One region of the Providencia sp. genome, then DNA from elsewhere that is predicted to be linked to it. Evidence: predicted binding sites of a transcription regulator. Region 1 holds the regulator's gene; each other region holds the start of a gene.
The links. Region 1 encodes Fur, which represses iron uptake genes when iron is present. Its sites were predicted from a motif close to ATAATAATGAGAACNACTATCAA; they were not measured.

Region 1 (4,087 bases):
GGCTGCCAAAATGAAATATGGTCCTTTCTGGGGGAGAGGGGGTTATATTCAACCGACAGGACAAACGTTATTAGCATCTCACTGGAGTTACATGCCTGGAACATATCGAGGGCTAGAAGTTGGTGCTGTTTTTGATTTTGAGCAAAATGGTGAGCTCAGCGCATCTTATATGTGGACTGACCGCTATAAAGCGCCTTGGTATACTGAAATGTATAATTTTAGAGAGGCGGATGGACAAACAGGGATCAGTTATTTACATGCAATTGGCTTTAAATATGATTTCAAAAACTCATTAGTGCTTGAGGGTTCTTATGGTCAAGCTAAGGGTTATATGGATCAGTATTTTGCTAAAGCATCTTATGCGGTTCCAATTGCTGACCGAGATTTACGTATGTCTTATCAGTTCTACGGTTCTGAAGATAAGGTCACTGATGGTGGTGTGAATGATGTTTATGATGGATTAGCTTGGTTACAAGCGATGACCTTAGGTTATACCTATGAGCAATTCGACTTTAAAGTGGAAGGAACTTACGTTAAAGCAGAAGGAAATCAAGGGTATTTCTTACAACGTATGACCCCAGGTTGGGCGACTTCAAACGGACGCATGGACATTTGGTGGGATGGCCGTTCAGATTGGAATGCGAATAATGAAAAGGCATTATATGCAGGTGTTATGTATGATTTGAAAAATTGGGATTTAGCGGGTTGGAAAGTTGGAACCTCATATATCTATGGCTGGGATGCGAAACCTAGTACTAACACGCAGTATGCACAAGATGTACGCCTAAAAGAGAGTGCTTGGAATTTTGATATACTGTATACCGTTCAAACTGGACGAGCAAAAGACACTTCATTTAAATTACATTTTACCAAGTATGATAATCATACCGATATTCCTAGCTGGGGTGGTGGATATGGTAATATTTTCCAAGATGAAAAAGATATTAAGTTTATGGTTATGATGCCATTTACTATTTTCTAAAATTAGCCTATTTGGTTTGAGTCACTGTCATAAATTAATTATGGCAGTAACTTACCAAAATAAGTGATACAAAAACGATTAGCATATATATTAATAATCAATTTAATGAGCATAATAAAAAAATGCACTTATATCGATTAATTGTGGACTAACTAATAGTTAATTAAGTATAAAAAAACAAGATGAATGTTTGTCATCTTGTTTTTTATTTATAATATTATGTTTATAACGCTCATTATGGATATAGATAAAGGAGTCATTTGTTATAATGATGCAATGTTTTTTTCAGGTACTTCTTGTTTAATTTTATCTTTTAGTACAGTCACTTTTTCTGCCTGTATTGCTGCATTTTTTACTTTTGCCTGCCCTGATAATATGCCACCTTTTTTAATCGACAAACTGGTATATTGGATAACGCCGTGAATCTCACCATTGTTCTCGATACTAATTGAATCAGATAAGCATTCACCTTCAACTTTGCCATTAACAACGAGTTCTTTGCTGGTTATATTTCCGGTGACTTGACCATTTAACATTACTTTAACAGTATTATCTTTTCCTGTGATATTTCCAATCACTTTACCATAGATATGAACGAGTTCATTTGCCGTAATATTACCTTCAAATACAACGTCTCTAGCAATTATAGTATTGGTTTTTTCTTCACTTACTGTCGGTGTTGACACGCCAGTTTGTTCTTCTCTCATTGGTATGATCTCTGGTTGAGTCGTTGATATGGCATTTTCTGGTGCTGATTTATTTTGTTTTCTGGTGAACATTTTACTTACCTTTTTCTGATTAAAGTATAAGACCAAGAACAGAATTGATAATACAAATGAAAATAGGCTCAGGGTAGAGCGACTAAAAATCCATGCTATCAAAGTAAGAAACCAGAAGAAAAAACTAGTATTAATAAAAAGATATGATTTTCTCATTACTTAATCTCTTACAAATTATTATAACGACTGAATAAAACATAAGGTAATTAGGTTACAGAAAGTTAACTTAATTCTATTGTTACAATTAAAACGCGTATTTATTTTAATTTTTTGAGTGTAGGATTTCATAACGCTAAGATAATTTAACTCTAATTTAGCGTATTGTGTGTAAGACTTTATTGGTATTAATTTTGTGTATATGAAGTAAACAAAATAAAGTGCCTTTAACGTATTATCCTGTGTCTTATGTATTAGTAAGGATAAGATAATTAGCCAATTAATATAAAGGATTTAAACTGAATTGCAACACATTATAGCTTAGCTTTATTTTTAACATTAAAGCAGATAATAAAAGTTATAAATTAAGTACTTAAGTCAACTATTGGTGCTTTTTACTGTTAGAGATAGATTAAATATATGAGATTCTTAAAAGGTGCGTTAGATGTTTTTTTATGGCGCTAAATAAATGAATTTAAGCGTTGTTGTGATAAATAATGATGGCAGTTAGATGAGCTATATAAAAAAAATACCTGATAACTTTAGGCTATCAGGTATTTTAAGATTTAATCGTAACATTACTGTAACGTCATCGACATCACGATAAGTGTACTAAGTTATTCTTTTGCTTCATGTGCATCAGCATTACTACGGCAGTCATTACCATCGGTGCAGTGGCCATAGAGGTACAAGCTATGGTTAGATAGCTTAATTCCGTGGCGTGCAGCGATATTTCTCTGACGAGTTTCAATTGATTCATCAGTAAACTCAATCACTTTTCCACAATCCAAACAGATTAAGTGGTCATGGTGATGCTGCTGAGTTAATTCGAATACAGATTTTCCACCCTCGAAATTATGACGGGTGACAATACCTGCATCATCAAATTGGTTTAATACACGGTATACCGTAGCCAACCCGATCTCTTCACCAATATCAATTAGCTTTTTATAGAGATCTTCCGCACTGACGTGATGGCACTCAGGCTCCTGAAGTACTTCCAGAATTTTTAATCTAGGAAGAGTGACTTTGAGTCCAGCATTTTTCAATGCTTTATTGTTGTCTGTCATGCGGGTTTGTCCTGTATCTTGAATCATGAATTTAACAATAATGAGACATTTTTAACATAAATCCAGTTGTCTTCTAAACTGATTTACAATTATAGGCATGGAAAACAAAAATAGAAACCATGTATTGTCTCATTATTATAATTATATTCTAAGAGCTTACTGATTAAGCTCTTAATTGAGCATTAGCCAATAATTTCAGCAAGAGACATTTCTTCAGAGATCTGTTTTACCCATGCATCAACACGTTCATCAGTCAGCTCTGGCTGGCGATCTTCATCAATTGCTAGGCCGATAAAATGGTTATCATCAGCCATACCTTTAGATACTTCAAAGTTATAACCTTGAGTCGGCCAATGACCTACGATAACAGCGCCTCTTGGCTCGATAATATCGCGGATAGTTCCCATCGCATCGCAGAAGTATTCCGCATAATCTTCTTGGTCACCACAACCAAATAGTGCGACAAGTTTGCCTTCAAAATTAATTTCTTCGAGCGTTGGGAAAAAATCATCCCAATCACATTGAGCTTCACCGTAATACCAAGTCGGGATACCAAGAAGTAGGATATCAAAAGCCTCGATGTCTTCTTTGCTACATTTAGCAATATCGTGGATTTCTGCAACGTCCTTGCCTAATCTTTCTTGGATCATTTTGGCAATATTTTCTGTGTTACCTGTATCACTTCCGAAGAAAATGCCGATGACTGCCATAAAGTGATTAACCTCTTGTTTTTCTAGCAGCTTTAACATTTATCGCCTGCTAGAACTAAATTAGAACGAAAGTAAGTATAATTTTACGCCCTATTTTGGCGAAAAAACGTTGATAAGTCTGTCAAATTTGTGTGATTCATCAAGATGAAATTATTTGTTTGTTGCCTCAGAGGTTTGCTCTAGTTGAGACATCAATATTTCTTCAATTAATTCACTACGGCTTATATTTTTTTCTTCAGCTAACTGATTCAATACCGCGACAGCTTCTTCATTTAGTTTTAGTTCAACTCTGCGTAATCCATTGACTTTATCGCGTTTAAGTTGATTACGTTTGTTGATTCTTAATTGTTCATCCCGCGATAGCGGGCTAGTTTTAGGTCGCCCAGGCCT
Region 2 (4,087 bases), on a different contig from region 1:
TATAGAACCATTCCCAAGCTTCTGGGTTGATTGGTTCGCCAACGGAACCGAGGATACGCAGTGAACTACGGTCTGTTCCTTCAATCGCTTTATCACCTTCGGCCATAAGGGCTCGAATAGCGGTTGGCGCAGTATAAAGAATATTAACTTGGTGTTTATCTACAATCTGGCACATACGATTAACCGAAGGGTAATTGGGTACGCCTTCAAACATTACTGTTTTGGCACCGTTTGATAATGGACCATACAGTAGGTAGCTGTGACCTGTGACCCAGCCGACATCAGCTGTACACCAGTAAACCTCACCTGAGTGATAATCAAAGGTATACTTGAATGTTAATGTTGCATAGACCAGATAGCCACCCGTGGTGTGTAATACACCTTTAGGTTTGCCTGTAGAGCCAGAAGTGTAGAGGATAAACAGAGGGTCTTCTGCATTCATTTCTTCTGGTGGGCAGTCTGCACTGACACCTTGAATAATGTCATGCCACCATAGATCACGGCCTTCAACCCAGCTTGGTGAGTTTCCTGTACGGTGGTAAACGATAACATTTGTAACCGTGGTAACTTGTGGGTTTGTGAGGGCATCATCAACATTTTTCTTTAACGGGATTGCACGACCTGCGCGCAGCCCTTCGTCAGACGTGATGATAAGCTTAGCTTTACAGTCGATGACTCTGCCTGATACCGCTTCTGGTGAAAAACCTGCAAAAATGACCGTATGGATAGCTCCAATACGAGCACAAGCCAGCATTGCCACCGCAGCTTCAACAACCATTGGCATATAAATAGCGACGACATCACCTTTACGGATACCGTATTTTTTTAATACATTCGCAAACTGACTAACATCATGATGTAGTTCGCGATAAGTGACATGTTTTGATGATAATGGGTCATCACCTTCCCAAATAATCGCTGTTTGGTCACCTTTTTCAGCCAGATGGCGATCCAAGCAGTTCGCGCTTAAGTTTAAAGTACCATCTTCAAACCAACGGATATCAATATGTCCGGGGTCGAAAGAGGTGTTTTTGACACGGGTATACGGTTTTATCCAATTAACGATTTTTCCTTTTTCGCCCCAAAATCCTTCAGGGTCTTGAATCGAGCGTTGGTACTCATCGTTGTACTGTTGTTCGTTTATTAGGGCACTTTTAGCAATTGCAGTAGGAACTGGATGTTTAGTTATTTGAGTCATATTATTATCTCCTTGCAGATGTTAATACTATGTCAAAAAATAGTTAACTAAAGAGAAAAATAGATATTTGTTTTTCTTTTGAGCGGAAGATCACGTATTAATTGTAATCAGATTTTCAGGATTATCATTTGATGCTAAATGTAAATCTGAAGTTAAATGCTGAAAATATCAGATTATCTGGTTGTAAAGAAAATGAAATAGCTGGTGTATTGGTATTTGTTACTGAATTAGAGAGTAATGATAGCGGATGAGAAAGACCACAAAATTATTATGGATTTGATAATGATTTTCATTAACAGTAAAATAACTATAATGGTACTAATTCACAAGATGCGTAATTACGTAAGTGCATACCCTATTAGCCTTGTGTTGAAAATGAGAAGTTAAGGGTATGTACCCAAAATAGTTCGAGTTACAGGTAAGCTGCAACTTGGAGTAAGACGGGAAAATATTAATAAGTCACTGGAGACAATAATATGAGTTATACATTACCTGCTTTACCTTATGCTTATGATGCGCTGGAACCTCATTTTGACAAACAAACTATGGAAATCCACCATACTAAGCATCACCAGACTTATGTTACAAATACCAATACAGCATTAGAAAAATTACCTGAATTAGCAGGTTTAGATATTAATGTATTGATTCAAAAATTGGATCAAATCCCTGCTGATCAACGTACTTTTGTACGTAATAACGCAGGCGGCCATTCAAACCACACTTTCTTCTGGGATGGTTTGAAATTAGGTACTGAATTAAATGGCGAATTGAAAGCTGCGATTGAGCGTGATTTCGGTAGCGTAGATGCATTCAAAGAGACATTTGAGAAAGCCGCTGCAACACGTTTTGGTTCTGGTTGGGCATGGCTAGTACTTAAAGATGACGGCAAATTAGCTGTTGTATCAACTGCTAACCAAGACAGCCCGATTATGGGTGAAGCTATTTCTGGTGTATCAGGTTATCCAATCATTGGTTTAGATGTATGGGAACATGCATATTACCTGAAATTCCAAAATCGCCGTCCTGATTACATTAAGGCCTTCTGGTCAGTAGTGAATTGGGATGAAGCTGCAAAACGTTTTGCAGGAAAAACTAAATAATTTTGTTCAATTTTAATTGAATAATTTTGCAGGCATGATTTAAACCAAATCATGCCTGTTTTAATTTGGTCAATTATTGTTATATCTCATCGCATTCTTTATGATGGAAGCCCTTTGTGCTGACCTAAATAGAGACTAAAGCCAATGCAATTCCTTCCTCAAGTATTTATCGGCAAAATTCAATCAACGCAATCTTGTGGTCAAAGCGCTATTTATAAGCGAGAAGCGGATGGCTTATTGTCGTTAGGACAAATGGGGCTTGAAGGTGATGAGCAGGCGGAAAAACGTTTTCATGGTGGTCCCGATAGAGCATTGTGCCATTATCCAAGAGAACACTATGCTTTGTGGTTAAATGCTTACCCTGAACAGGAAGAGTTATTTATCCCACCTGCTTTTGGTGAAAATATATCAACAGAAGGTATGACAGAAGAAAGTGTATTTATTGGTGATATATTTGCTTGGGGTGATGCCCGTATTCAAGTGACCCAGCCCCGTTCCCCTTGTTATAAACTTAATGGCTTAACAGGGATCGAAAATTTTGCCCAAGTGATGCAAGAAACTGGGCGATGTGGTTGGTTATACCGAGTGATTAAAACCGGTAGTGTTAGCGCAAGCACACCCTTGAAGTTATTGAGCCGTAATAGTGATATTTCGGTACAAGAAGCGATTATGATAGCGTTCCATGCGCCTTATGATGAAGAGCTGTATCGTCGCCTTCTCAGTGCGGCTGGGTTATCGGCAAGTTGGAGTTTAACTATGCAAAATCGCTTGGATAATCGCTGTATTGAAGAATTTAGCCATCGTTTATTTGGTAAACGTGGCTAATATAATTCATATACTGTTCATGTATTGTGATGAATAAATTGTTGATACCAAGGGCTTCTATCTATCAGTTCGTAATGCGACCCTTGGTCAATTACCTTGCCATTTTCCATATAAATAATATGGTTAGCTTGTTGCGCCAACATGGGTTGATGAGTAACGATAATCCGAGTTTGCTGATGAGCTTCGCTGAGTAAATTAATAACTGAAGCAGTATTGATATAATCTAAGCTGGCGGTCGGTTCATCCATGAAAATAATATCAGGGTGACTTAAAAGTAGCCTTGCGATACATAAACGTTGTCTTTGCCCACCAGAAAGAGCCATACCTCCGGTTCCCACATCACTATCAAGTAATTCATCATCTGCATCCATGTTGAGTCTTGATAGCATTATGGCTATCTGTCGGTCATCAATATTATTGATATGAAGAGATAAATTTTGCCGTAAGCTGCCACTAAATAGGCGGCTATCTTGAAAGAGTACACCTCGTTTTGCACAAAGTATTTGTTGGGATAGCTGGGTCACTTCTATGTTGCCGTAGCTTACAGTGCCTTGAGTGGGATCTTGTAAACGCGCTAATAAACTTAATAAGGTGCTTTTCCCCGCCCCTGATGGCCCGACGATAGCGGTCAATTCATTTTCTTTAAACGTTAACGTAATATTATTTAAAATTCTTTTTTTATCGTGGCTGTAATGGGATAGCGCATGACAACTCACTTGATTGCTTTCAGGATATCGAGATTCTTTCGGAAAAAAAAGTTCGTCTGTTTTAAGGGCTTGTTCTATTTGCGCTATGGCTTTTTTAGATTGGCGCAAGGCTTGGTCTAAATGGGACAATAGCCATAATGGTTCAATAAAACGAGCAAGTAATAGCATGCCCGCCAACCAGACATTTAGACTAAGCGTGGTGTTATTTACTGAAAAAATACCCATCATGGATAGAACACCAGCACAAAACAGAC
Region 3 (4,087 bases), on a different contig from region 1:
TTATTTCTAGAACAAAATAGGTAACTTGTCCACCTGGTGTGCTAACAGTGATTTCATCATTCACTTGTTTGCCTATCAGGGCTCGTGCTACAGGAGAATCTATCGAAATCCATTGTTTGGCTGGATCAAACTCATCCGCACCCACTAACCGGAATATTCTGATATTTTCATTTTCATCTTCTAGTTTAACCCATGCACCAAAAAACACACGCCCCTCTTGGCGAGGGTCGGGTTCAATAATCCTGAGTTGGTCCAGCCTTTTGGATAAAAAACGCACACGTCTATCAATTTCTCGCAGCCTTTTTTTACCATAAATGTATTCCGCATTTTCTGAACGATCGCCTTGAGCAGCCGCTTCAGTGACAGACTGAGTCACAATGGGGCGCTCTTCTTTCCAAAGATATTTTAATTCTTTATCAAGGGCATCCCAGCCATCACGTGTAATTAATAGACTTTTCGCCATAACCTTCAAATATGTATAAGTTGATCCGTTAATTATAATATTTTATACAAAATAATCTGCGACTTTCATACCAATAGAATTAAATTCATTCTGGAAATTCTCTCTACCACCAAGTATAACAGTGCCATTGATTTTTTTTCCGTTCTTTGAAGTAGGTATTTAAACACGACATGAATGAAACTCTAAGCCAAATCATTGCAGCTGAGCTGCATACCCAACCTAAACAAGTATTTTCTGCCATCACACTGCTTGATGAAGGTAATACCGTCCCGTTTATTTCGCGTTATCGTAAAGAGGTTACCGGCGGGTTGGACGATACTCAGCTTCGCCAGCTTGAGAGCCGTTTAGGATACCTAAGAGAACTCAACGATCGTAAGCAAACCATTCTTAAATCAATTGAAGAACAAGGTAAACTCACGCCTGAGCTCAGTAATGCGATTAATACCACTTTAAATAAAACTGAGCTTGAAGACCTTTATTTACCCTTCAAACCTAAGCGCCGTACCCGTGGCCAGATTGCCATTGAAGCTGGATTAGAGCCTTTAGCCGATACGCTTTGGAGTGACCCGAGTCAATCACCTGATACACTCGCCCAAACCTTTATTAATGCAGACAACGGTGTAGCAGATATCAAAGCGGCTTTAGATGGTGCAAGATACATTTTAATGGAGCGTTTCGCCGAAGATGCATCACTTTTAGCTAAAGTTCGTGACTATTTATGGAAAAATGCCCACTTAGTTTCTGTTGTTGCTGATGGCAAACAAACAGAAGGCGTTAAATTTAGCGACTATTTTAAGCATCAAGAACCCGTTTCCCAAGTTCCATCCCACCGCGCACTCGCCATGTTTCGTGGCCGAAATGAAGGAATTTTGCAGCTTTCGCTCAACTGTGACCCGCAATTTGAGGAGCCACCAAAAGAAAGTTACTGTGAAGAAATTATTACTCGCCACCTTGACCTACGTTTAAATAATGCCCCTGCTGACCAATGGCGTAAGGCCGTCGTGAGCTGGACATGGCGTGTTAAGGTGTTGCTGCATTTAGAAACTGAGATCATGAGTGTACTGCGTGAGAAAGCAGAAGAAGAAGCCATTAATGTCTTCGCCCGTAATCTCAATGACTTACTAATGGCAGCGCCTGCTGGTATGCGCGCAACAATGGGGCTAGATCCAGGTTTGCGTACAGGTGTTAAAGTTGCCGTTGTCGATGCAACCGGTAAAGTTATCGCGACAGATACAATTTATCCACATACTGGACAAGCAGCAAAATCAGCCACAATTGTGGCAGAGCTGTGTCAAAAACACCAAGTTGAGCTTGTTGCTATCGGTAACGGGACAGCATCAAGAGAAACCGAACGCTTCTTTGCTGAGGTACAAAATCAGTATCCGGGTGTCACTGCACAGAAAGTGATTGTCAGCGAAGCTGGCGCATCCGTTTACTCGGCATCAGAATTAGCGGCTTTAGAGTTTCCAAATCTTGATGTGACCTTACGTGGCGCAGTATCTATTGCCCGTCGCTTGCAAGACCCTCTCGCAGAACTGGTTAAAATCGATCCGAAATCAATTGGTGTAGGCCAATATCAGCATGATGTAAGCCAAACACAATTAGCGCGTAAGCTTGATGTAGTGGTTGAAGACTGCGTAAACTCAGTCGGTGTTGATCTTAATACCGCATCAGTTCCACTACTGACTCGCGTTGCAGGCTTGAGTAAAATGATCGCGCAAAATGTCGTGGATTGGCGTGATGAAAATGGCCAATTTGCTGATAGAAAACAGCTGTTAAAAGTTGCGCGTCTTGGCCCCAAAGCGTTTGAACAATGCGCCGGTTTCTTGCGGATCACCAATGGGAACAATCCGTTGGATGCATCAACCGTCCACCCTGAAGCCTATCCTATCGTGGAAAAAATTCTGGAAGTCGTCCGCCAGCCACTAAAAGAAATCATGGGTAACTCACAAGTATTAAACGGCTTAAGCCCGCGTGAATTCACCACTGAGCAATTTGGTGTACCGACCGTGACTGACATTATTAAAGAACTTGAAAAACCAGGCCGTGACCCTCGCCCTGAATTTAAAACGGCAACCTTTGCCGATGGTGTCGAAACCATGAATGACCTTACTCCGGGAATGATCTTAGAAGGGACGGTAACTAACGTCACTAACTTCGGGGCATTTGTGGACATCGGCGTTCACCAAGATGGACTGGTACACATCTCATCCCTATCCAATAGCTATGTTGAAGATCCGCATAAAGTCGTCAAGACAGGGGAAATCGTCAAAGTTAAAGTGGTCGATGTGGATATTCCACGTAAACGTATTGCACTGACAATGCGTTTAGACGAACAACCTGGGGACACAAATAGTGCGCCTCGCAATGCGAGTCCAGCCCAAGAAAAAAACACACGTAAAGCACCTGCGCCTAGAGGCCAATCTCGCCAAAACTCAGCATCATCCGGCAATAGCGCCATGAGTGATGCATTGGCGGCAGCACTCGGCAAAAAACGTTAAAAATCCATTAATCGGCTCCATAACATGATAGTTATGGGGTCGATTATTAATTAAGCGTTTAGTTTTCAATATATTCAATTACAAATTAAATTAATAAAACTCATCTTTTGTTTAAATCTAACTCCGTATATTTACTCACGCCTTAAACTCATCGTCGCCAACAAAACACTGTCAACTCAACGCTTCGTTGATCCATATCAAGCCAAATTGACGAAAAAAGAGGCTAAATATAACAAAAGGCAGATGATTATGATTATCATTGTTAATTAGATTAATTTTTGTTTTTCGTCGCATTTATCACGGAAGCATCTATTATTTTAATAATAATTATCAATATTGTTATTCATTAAAATTATTGGAAGGCAACATGGCTATACTTCCTCATTGCAGTTATAAAATACTTGGTTTCTCACCAGAGATAAGCCCCGCTTATAGACAAAAATTACTTTCCCTTGGCTTATTGCCGGGGTCCATATTTAAGGTGGTTCGTGTCGCACCTTTTGGTGACCCTGTTCAAATAGAAACCCATCGAGTCAGCTTAGTTTTACGTAAAAAAGATTTAGCATTATTGAATCTAGACGAAACACCAACTGCGTAAAAATAAGTCATCGGTCTCGATAAGATTCTTATTGTAACTATTGGCAAGACTCTCCACTGGCAAATACATTTATTGGCAAACACTATGAAACCACTCACTATCGGCCTAATCGGCAATCCCAACGCCGGTAAAACAACACTCTTTAATCAGCTTACCGGTTCGCGCCAACGGGTAGGTAACTGGGCAGGTGTCACTGTCGAACGAAAAGTTGGCCGCTTCCATACCGCGGATCATAAAATAGAGCTAGTTGATCTTCCTGGCACCTATTCACTGACCACCATTTCGGAACAAACCTCTCTTGATGAACAGATTGCCTGTTATTTCATTTTGAGCGGCGAAGCCGATATGCTAATTAACGTCGTTGATGCCTCTAACTTAGAGCGAAATCTCTACTTAACGCTGCAATTAGTTGAATTAGGCGTACCTTGTATTGTTGCGCTGAATATGTTGGATATTGCGCAAAGCCAACATATTGATATCGATATTGAAAAATTAGAAAAACAACTTGGTTGCCCAGTTATTCCA
Region 4 (4,087 bases), on a different contig from region 1:
AAAAGCAGGATATCAATTAGCAGGTAATTGTAAACCGCGTTAATAGTGACGTTATAAAAAATATAAGTAGGTAATAGATAAAATTACCTAGGCGCATTAATCAGCTTAGGTATTCGATTTGTTATCTTTTATTTACTTCATAGCGCTGTCAAACAATAGACATTTTTTAATCTAGCTATTATTTATGTATTTTATTTGAACGATTAAGCTTTATATGAACATAAATAATGTTTTTTTGTTAAAAAAATGTTGCATTAAAAAAATATATTGCGCTATATTTATAATCAATGCGTACTGTGGCTTATGTTTCAGTTAAATAATCGTTAAGCCAGTATTTTGTGATAAAAAAATTTATTTTGTCATAGTAATGTCATACAGATTCTTTAGTTTACGGGTATCACCTTCAAGGAGAAACTAATGGAAACTAGGTATTTGTTAGCTAACAAGCAAGACCGGTTATCACTCCATCATGGAATTGTCATGGTGAGATTGTTAACCGGTTTTTTTATTATCTGCAAACTGGTTTTTTTAAACTCTATGTCTTACATCATGAGCTTGAAGGGAGCTCCTCAGTGTTTTTAATCGTTCACCATTTGAATTGACTATCACTGATACATGAAAGGATTAATATTATGAGTAGACAAAAAGCTGCAATAAAGGCACGTCGCGAAACAAAACGTACATCACGTAAAGAACGTTCAGGTAGGTTTGATATGAATAACGTCACTTCTTTTGCTGATTTCACAGGCATTGAGCCTATTGGTATGGCAAAAGAACGCCGTGATGGTAGCCCAATAATGCCACGGAATGAAGCGCAAAAGCTCTATATTAATTCGATTAAACATAAGCAGCTGATCTTTGCAAATGGTGAAGCTGGTTGTGGTAAAACTTATATCAGTACCGCATTGGCGGCAGATGCACTGATTAATAAGGATATCAGTAAAATTATTGTCACGAGACCCGTTTTACAGGCCGAAGAAGATCTCGGTTTTTTACCGGGGGATATGGCCGAAAAATTTGCACCTTATTTTCGCCCTGTATATGACGTTCTGGTGAAAAGATTAGGAACTTCATTTTTACAATATTGTTTACGCCCTGAAATTGCTAAAGTAGAAATTTCTCCCTTTGCCTATATGCGAGGGCGAACGTTTGAAAATGCGATAGTGATTTTAGATGAAGCACAAAACGTCACTGTGACCCAAATGAAAATGTTTTTAACTCGATTGGGAGAGAACGTAACGGTAATTGTAAACGGCGATGTGACTCAATGTGATTTACCTGAAGGTGTATCATCGGGGCTTGCTGATGCATTGCAACGTTTTAGCAGTGATGAAATGGTATCGATGGTGAACTTCACTATTGATGATTGCGTCAGATCGCAACTTTGTCATAAGGCGTTATTAGCTTATAACAACTAATTTATAACGATCTAATCTACTACTGCAGCGTTTTACTTTTATATGCCCCTAGTAAATAAATAGGGGCATATTTATTATGGGGTGTTGCTTAATTAATGATATAGCATCTCATGAACAATTTGTTCATCCGTAAGAGAGTAGGGGTAGTAAGTTGGCCAATTATCAAGCTGATTTAATAATTTTTCTTGTGATTCATTTCCCATATAAAGATGGAAATGACCTGACTGCTGAGGCTCAATAATATGATCGCTAAATTGAATATATTTAGGTGCTTTTGAATTTGCATCTTGGCATTCAAATAGGTAGCGTACCCCTTTTTTACCAGAGATATAATTAAGTATTTTATACCCTGAATAAGTATAATGGCATGAATTTACTACACCGTTCTCGGTAAATTCAATGACGTTATTTTCAATGCCGATATTATTGATATCTGTTGCATAACCTTGCTTATAATATTGACGATATTCCTCAACGCTTTTGTCTTTATTATTTTTTGCTTTGTGTTCTAAAACAGAGTCAAGTTTTCCATTAAGTAGTAATGGGTTGACTGACTCCCAGACACCTTGCCAGTCACTTAATTGCCTATCCTTTACATCACTTTCTTCAAAAATTCCTTTCGATGCCTGTATCGCCTTTTCAGATTGAGGATGTGTATGACTATGTGACCCATGACCAAATACACTAAAACTACCAAGGGCTAGAGAGACACTTAGTGTGATATTTAACAGTTTATTTTTAGGCACTGGTATTTTCCCCGTCTATTGAAATGATTTTGTTATGTGAATAATTAATTGAAACGTTATAACATAACAATTGCGTGTAGGGAAAGTTTTTTATTGATGAAATGGCTATTGAATTAAAATAGGGAAGAATAGATTTGGATTAAAATAGAGTTAGAAGATAATGAAAGATAATCGACCGAGATAAACACGGCCGATTAATTGATACGTTAAATTGATGTAGGCTAGTCGTCAGGGTTATCCATAACTTCATGACGTTGGTTGTGATAACCTTCTTCATCATAACCATGGCGCCAGTATGGAATAGCGTAAATATCATCACGACCAAACCCTTTTTCGCGCCTAATAAAACGGCGTAACTCACGAATAATTTGGTCTTCACCTGCGATCCAAAATGCAGCATCACTAGTGGGAATATCCCATGATTTAAATGTACTAATTAGTTCAGCTGTTTTACTGATATTGCCACAAATCCAAATCACTTCAACAGCGGCAGGTTTGGTTAATTCACGTACATCTCCTTGACTGTCGAGACGTAAAACAACTTTTCCTTGTGCACTAGCAGGCATTTTCTCTAGTAATGATGCGATAGCAGGCAAAGAACTTGAGTCGCCAGCCATAAAATATTGAGATTTAATCGGTAATAGTGGATCTGGCCCACCAGGATTGCTTATTCCCATCCAATTTCCCGGTTTAGCATCACGGGCAAAAAGATATGCAGGGCCAGTAGCGCCATCATGCATTGCAAATTCAATATCAATTTCACTAACTTGTGGACGAATGGCCCGAACGGTATAAGTGCGTACGAGAGGGCGAGGTTCATTTTCTGGCCAACTGCGACCTTTTTCTGTTAAGACAGGTAATGTCGGTTTGCTTTTTAAATCGGGGGCAAGAAAAATTTTAAGGTGTCCACCTTCACAATCTGTCGGGTAGTTTGCTAATTTTTCACCCGTGAAGGTAATGCTGCGGATTGAAGGGCTTACATCAATAATGGATTTAACTTGAATGAGCTGTGGTGGCGCCGGGCGGTATATATTTTTTTCGACGGGGTTTTCTGTAGCCACGGACGGTCTCCTTTTTCAAATGATAATATTATTATATGGTAATTGTTATCATTATCATATCATGAATTGAAATAGTATAACCATTCAAATTAAAAAAGAACTATATGTATTTTCAGATAAAAATACCGCACCTTTTATGAGTGCGGTATTTATCAGGAATATTTATTTTACTTTCATTCCAGCGGCGGTCATCAGTAATCTAAATGCGGAAGAAAATGCAAATAGTGCTAATACACTGCCTAGCCAAATTGCCACCATCCAGCCCAGTTTCTTCCACCAGGGGGAGATGACTAGATTATCAGTGGTAGCCTTGATCTGGGGTAATTTTTCCTCTGAAGACATAGTAACTCCAATAGGTGTAAACCAAAATAACAGGAATAATAAATAATGCGCCGACTAGCATAAAGCCTAGGCTTTCTGATGGCCCTGCTGCATCACGGAAACTAATTGCTGGTGGAATAAGATTTGGCCAAATACTAATACCTAAACCTGTAAAACCAAGGAAAATCAATAGTAATGCGGCTAAAAAAGGAATGCTGTCATGTTGTTGACGCTTTGCGCTTTTGAATATTAGCCATGTACAAGTTATAACCAATAATGGAACTGGTAAGAAGAAAAACAGATTAGGCAATGAAAACCAACGTTCAAACACCGCCTCATTGACAATGGGGGTCCATAAACTAATTGCCGCGATCACTGTAACCATGAATAAGGTTAATGGGCGTAAAACACGGTACATTGTACGGCGTAAATGCCCCTCAGTTTTCATAATCAGCCAACCACAAGCAAGTAGGGCATAAGCGACAACTAAACCTAAACCACAAAATAATGGGAATGGTGAGAACCAATCAAAATATCCACC

Region 2: a site for Fur is predicted at 1,475-1,497, ahead of sodA (superoxide dismutase [Mn]). Genes of this name have one in related genera too.
Region 3: a site for Fur is predicted at 3,282-3,304, ahead of feoA (ferrous iron transporter A). Genes of this name have one in related genera too.
Region 4: a site for Fur is predicted at 3,261-3,283, ahead of ACTH6U_RS15015 (siderophore-interacting protein). Genes of this name have one in related genera too.

The regions. Positions count from the first base shown of each region.
Region 1 covers NZ_JBQDNB010000006.1:100,815-104,901, reverse strand. Annotated here, with positions in the region: gene chiP (chitoporin ChiP) at 1-982, shown strand, start outside; gene ACTH6U_RS07155 (bactofilin family protein) at 1,246-1,761, opposite strand; gene fur (ferric iron uptake transcriptional regulator) at 2,535-2,987, opposite strand; gene fldA (flavodoxin FldA) at 3,170-3,697, opposite strand; gene ybfE (LexA regulated protein) at 3,848-4,087, opposite strand, start outside.
Region 2 covers NZ_JBQDNB010000027.1:43,993-48,079, reverse strand. Annotated here, with positions in the region: gene acs (acetate--CoA ligase) at 1-1,198, opposite strand, end outside; gene sodA (superoxide dismutase [Mn]) at 1,675-2,301, shown strand; gene yiiM (6-hydroxyaminopurine reductase) at 2,446-3,126, shown strand; gene ACTH6U_RS17185 (ATP-binding cassette domain-containing protein) at 3,144-4,087, opposite strand, start outside.
Region 3 covers NZ_JBQDNB010000005.1:99,038-103,124, forward strand. Annotated here, with positions in the region: gene greB (transcription elongation factor GreB) at 1-463, opposite strand, end outside; gene ACTH6U_RS06130 (Tex family protein) at 634-2,964, shown strand; gene feoA (ferrous iron transporter A) at 3,332-3,562, shown strand; gene feoB (Fe(2+) transporter permease subunit FeoB) at 3,647-4,087, shown strand, end outside.
Region 4 covers NZ_JBQDNB010000020.1:68,281-72,367, reverse strand. Annotated here, with positions in the region: gene ACTH6U_RS15030 (endonuclease) at 1-43, shown strand, start outside; gene phoH (phosphate starvation-inducible protein PhoH) at 633-1,418, shown strand; gene zinT (metal-binding protein ZinT) at 1,511-2,164, opposite strand; gene ACTH6U_RS15015 (siderophore-interacting protein) at 2,386-3,225, opposite strand; gene ACTH6U_RS15010 (DUF2474 domain-containing protein) at 3,388-3,567, opposite strand; gene cydB (cytochrome d ubiquinol oxidase subunit II) at 3,524-4,087, opposite strand, start outside.